DNA from 2 places in the Exiguobacterium sp. E4787 genome. Region 1 is predicted to be linked to the other one. Evidence: a T-box and tRNA genes for the amino acid it is inferred to sense, from the RefSeq annotation. Region 1 holds a T-box; the other holds one or more tRNA genes.
The links. A T-box is a leader RNA that pairs with one kind of tRNA and senses whether it is charged. The one in region 1 lies ahead of KNP80_RS12725 (valine--tRNA ligase), so its partner is inferred to be a tRNA-Val.

Region 1 (2,409 bases):
CGGTGCTTCTTTGCCTACATAAATCTCACCTGTCTCGTTATGGTACCACGCCGGGATGCGGTGGCCCCACCAGAGTTGACGGCTGATACACCAATCACGGATGTTCTCCATCCAGCGAAGGTATGTGCCTTCGAACCGCTCTGGGATGAAGTTGACTTTCGTATCATCATGTCCTTGTGCTTCGAGCGCAGCTTTCGCGAGCGGCTCCATGTCGACGAACCACTGTTTCGAAAGATACGGCTCGATGACCGCGCCTGAACGTTCCGAGTGGCCGACCGAATGCGTGTGCGGCTCGATTTTGACGAGCGTGCCGTCTGCTTCCAAATCTTTGACGAGTTGTTTGCGGCATTCAAAGCGGTCGAGCCCTTCGTACTTGCCGGCGTTCTCGTTCATCTTGCCGCCTTCGTCCATGACGAGGATGCGCGGGAGTTCGTGGCGGTTCCCGATCTCAAAGTCGTTCGGGTCGTGCGCCGGTGTGATCTTGACGCAACCTGTACCGAACTCCATGTCGACGTAGTCGTCAGCGACGATCGGAATCTCGCGGTTCATAACCGGAAGCATGATCGTCTTGCCGACGAGGTGCGCGTAACGCTCATCTTTCGGGTTGACGGCAACGGCCGTATCGCCGAGCATCGTCTCCGGACGCGTCGTCGCGATCTCGATGTGGCCTGAGCCGTCCGCAAGCGGATACTTCATGTGGTAGAACGCGCCTTCGACTTCTTGATAGATTACTTCGATATCCGAAACGGCCGTCTTTTGCGCCGGGTCCCAGTTGACGATATATTCGCCGCGGTAAATCAAGCCTTTCTCATAGAGGCGGACGAACACTTCCTGGACCGCTTTCGAGAGTCCTTCGTCGAGCGTGAAGCGCTCACGTGAGTAGTCGAGACCGAGGCCAAGTTTTGACCATTGGGCACGGATCGTATCGGCGTACTCGTCTTTCCATTCCCACGTCTTCTCGAGGAACTTCTCGCGTCCGAGGTCATAGCGCATGATGCCGTCCTCACGGAGCTTCTGTTCGACTTTCGCTTGCGTCGCGATCCCGGCGTGGTCCATCCCTGGGAGCCAGAGGACGTCATAGCCTTGCATGCGCTTGAGGCGCGTCAGCAAATCTTGGAGCGTCGTGTCCCACGCGTGTCCGAGGTGAAGTTTCCCTGTTACGTTCGGTGGCGGGATGACAATCGTGTAAGGCTGTTTTGAATTATCCTCGTCTGCTTTGAATACGTCGTTCTCTAACCAGTAGTCATACCATTTCGCTTCCGTCGCACTTGGATCGTACTTCGTCGGCATGGTGATTTCGTTTGTCTCGTTGGCCATATGCCCAACCTCCTCTAATAATGTGGACAAAAAAACGGCTACTCTCGTCCTTAACGCTAAGGACGAAAGAAGCCGTATCTTCCGCGGTACCACCTTAGTTCGCCACTTGTGGCGCCCTCAAAATCGAATAACGGTCGATGGACCGGACCTTCCTACTTCGTTCAAAAGGTCAGCTCCGAGGCGACTTCCGCACCATCCTTCGCGGCCTCGCACCAAGCGGCCGCGTCTCTGAAAATGGATGTTGATTGCGTACTATTCCTCATCGTAGCTTTTGTTCGTATCTGTTAAACAATTGTAGCGACAGAAGCTGTTTCCGTCAAGATTACAATGAAAACTCTTGTTGCAGCTCTTTGAACGTCGCCTCGACCGCTGCGAGCGTCAAGTCGATATCTTCGTCCGTATGAACGGTCGAGAGGAACAATCCTTCGAACTGTGACGGTGGCAAGAACACGCCGCGCGCCGCCATCTTCTGATAGTAAGCACGGAACAAGTCGAGGTTCGCCGTCTTCGCCTTCTCGAAGTTCGTCACTTTCTCGTTCGTGAAGAAGAATCCGAACATCGATCCGGCCCGGTTCGTGTCGTGCGGGATGTTATACTTCTCGGCCGCTTTCGTATAGCCTTCGGCGAGACGGTCCGCTTTGCGTTCGAACTCGGCGTAGTGCTCAGGCTTGAGTTGCGACAACGTCGTGTAGCCGGCGATCATCGCGAGCGGGTTCCCTGAGAGCGTTCCTGCCTGGTAAATTGGTCCTTGTGGCGCGATTTGTTCCATAATCTCGCGTTTCCCACCGTAGGCACCGACCGGAAGACCACCACCGATAACTTTCCCGAGGCACGTCAAGTCCGGCGTCACGCCGAAGTAGCCTTGGGCACAGTTATAGCCGACCCGGAATCCGGTCATGACCTCGTCAAAGATGAGGAGCGAGCCGTACTGTTCCGTGATCTCGCGGAGTCCTTCGAGGAAGCCAGGTTGCGGTGGCACGAAGCCCATGTTACCGGCCGCCGGTTCGACGATGACACCAGCGATATCGTCGCCGAACTTCTCGAAGGCGATGCGGAGAGCATCCAAATCGTTATATGGCACCGTGAGCGTCT
Region 2 (2,409 bases), on a different contig from region 1:
ACTTCGGATAATTTTTTTTGCAATGGTATATTGCTTTTTACAGATACCTATAACTATATACACTATATATTTATAGAGTATGTTTTATATGTCGAAGAAAATTTAATTACATTTATCTGCAATAGCCTCAAATCTAATCTGAAATTTCCCGTTTTTCAAAAAAGTTTCAGTATTTACTATTTGCGCATGTTCTCTAATTGAGCCCATTTTGAATATTTTTGCTTGCTCATGTTGCTCATAAATAACGAATCTTATTTCTCTTTGGTACTTAAAAAAATCGTCTTTCCAAGTTACAATATCAGGAGATTTTTCTTCAAAGAGATTCATTCTTTTGGAATCAAGAATGGAGTAATCATGATACGTCACACTTTTTATTCTGCTATCAAGGTTTTGATTTTCAGCTTCTTCAATTACTAATTCACAAAAGTCCTGGGGTAGTACTACTGCAACTTCTCCGAAATTATCACATATCTTTTTTATATCCTCTTTATCGATGTCCAAGGAGAACTCTAACAACTCCTCCTTCTCTTTAGTAACTAAAAAGTCATTAGAATTGAAAATAGTAAAACAAAACACAGGTATTTTCTTCAGTCCAGAGTAGGTTTCTCTATGAATTCCCTTCTTAGCTGATCCTATTAATTTTTTTGTCTTACTATCAAATATCTGAATATTTTGTACCTCAACAACGAGAGAACCCTCATTTTTATCCCCTTGTCCACGAACTTTCGTGGTATTCTCCTGGACGATGTAGTGTTCTAACGTATTCATATATAATTCTCCATCAAGCAACATATCCACATGTTCTTTTTTCACGAATTTAACAAAAAATCGTAAGTTTTTAAGTTCTTCTATCTCACTTAATCTTTTCATCCGCTCCTCCTTATTAAAAAAATGTGTTTATTTTAATCTTAGTAATTACAAATTATCCATTTTTAACACAAGACTTTTTCACAATTACTTTTAACTTACTACTATTTTTAGAGATAACTTTCAACTCAATTTGCTTTGCATTTTTCTAAAATCCTTTTTTAGATTTTAATAATCAATAAGTACATGCAACGGAATTATTAATTAGCACATTTCTAAACACGGTGTATTATAAAACTCAATTTAAGTAAGATACCTTAATTTCTCCAATTCTCAATCCTTTAGGCGCTTTCATTAGAAATGTTGATTCCTCTGAAGTATTTGATGTAAAAAGCATTATCAAAATTATTCATTATTGCCTCTAGATGTTAAAAGAGACCAACATCTAGCAATATCATTATTACTTAAGGTTCGTTGATAAATTTGAAGAAGATGAATAAGAAGTCGATTTGTATTTAATCAAGGAACTAGACGTAACCAGCGTATATTTAAAAATATAAAAAAAAGCCACTTCTCGCAAGAAGTGGCGTCGCGGAAACCCACGTTCCTATGGGTTTCGCATCGGGTTTGGCACCCAAGTGATTCTGACTGGGCTCGAACCAGCGACCTCTACCCTGTCAAGGTAGCGCTCTCCCAGCTGAGCTACAGAATCAGGTCGTGTCCTCTCTTAAGGACACTATTAATATATCAAGAAACTAATGCCTTGGCAACTGTTTTTTTAAAACTTTTTTTAGTTTTTTTAGCGCGTCATTTCTTCACGTTTCATATGGCGGCACAACCGCTCTAAATCACCGGCATATACCGAGACGAGCATGCCTTCATATTCGGTGTCTCGATCCCAATGCAGTCCGTTTGCCTTCGCGACTCGTTGCGACGGGACGTTATCCGGATGAATCAAGGAGATGATTTCCTTTTCTCCGGTCTCAAACGCGTAACGCATGAGACGCGCCGCTGCCTCACGCCCGTAGCCCATATGCCAATGCTTCGGCGCCAACCAATATCCGACTTCAAGTTCAATCGTGCCGTCGAGTTCATGGAGCAACGTGCCGGCATGACCGATTGGCTCGTCATTTTCATGCGACATCAATTTGAGCAACCCGGTTTGACGACCCGTCTGATAGCGGGCCAACTGGCGCTCGAACCATTCGATCGTCTGTTCATCCGTATATGGCTTTCCATCCGGGCTAATGAAACGCATCACGCGCGGATCTTGGAGTAGCGATTTCACGAAATAAAAATCAGCAATCGTGTAAGGTTCGAGTCGTAGACGCTCGGATTGCAGTTTGATATGACTCATCGTCCTCGCCCCTTTCGTTCACAGTCTGAACTATTCAATTCCCGTTTTTATTTCGATTCAATCCTAATTAGGCGACAACTTTCAATCCGATGACGCTCCCGATAATGAGCAAAAGAAAAAAGATGCGCCACCGGTCTCGAGATTCGTTCAAATACAGCATACCGAGCACGACGCCGCCGGCCGCCCCAATCCCGACCCAAATCGAATACGCAAGCCCGAGCGGGAGCGTCTCGAGAGAGCGCGAC

Region 2: it has a tRNA-Val gene. The T-box ahead of KNP80_RS12725 (valine--tRNA ligase) is inferred to sense a tRNA for this amino acid. The anticodon was not compared.

What each region holds. Positions count from the first base shown of each region.
Region 1 is NZ_JACSLY010000012.1:21,174-23,582, forward strand. Features, by position in the region: gene KNP80_RS12725 (valine--tRNA ligase) at 1-1,317, opposite strand, end outside; T-box leader at 1,373-1,592, opposite strand; gene hemL (glutamate-1-semialdehyde 2,1-aminomutase) at 1,640-2,409, opposite strand, start outside.
Region 2 is NZ_JACSLY010000004.1:78,437-80,845, reverse strand. Features, by position in the region: gene KNP80_RS06420 (hypothetical protein) at 103-870, opposite strand; tRNA gene KNP80_RS06415 (tRNA-Val) at 1,447-1,519, opposite strand; gene KNP80_RS06410 (GNAT family N-acetyltransferase) at 1,607-2,164, opposite strand; gene KNP80_RS06405 (DMT family transporter) at 2,232-2,409, opposite strand, start outside.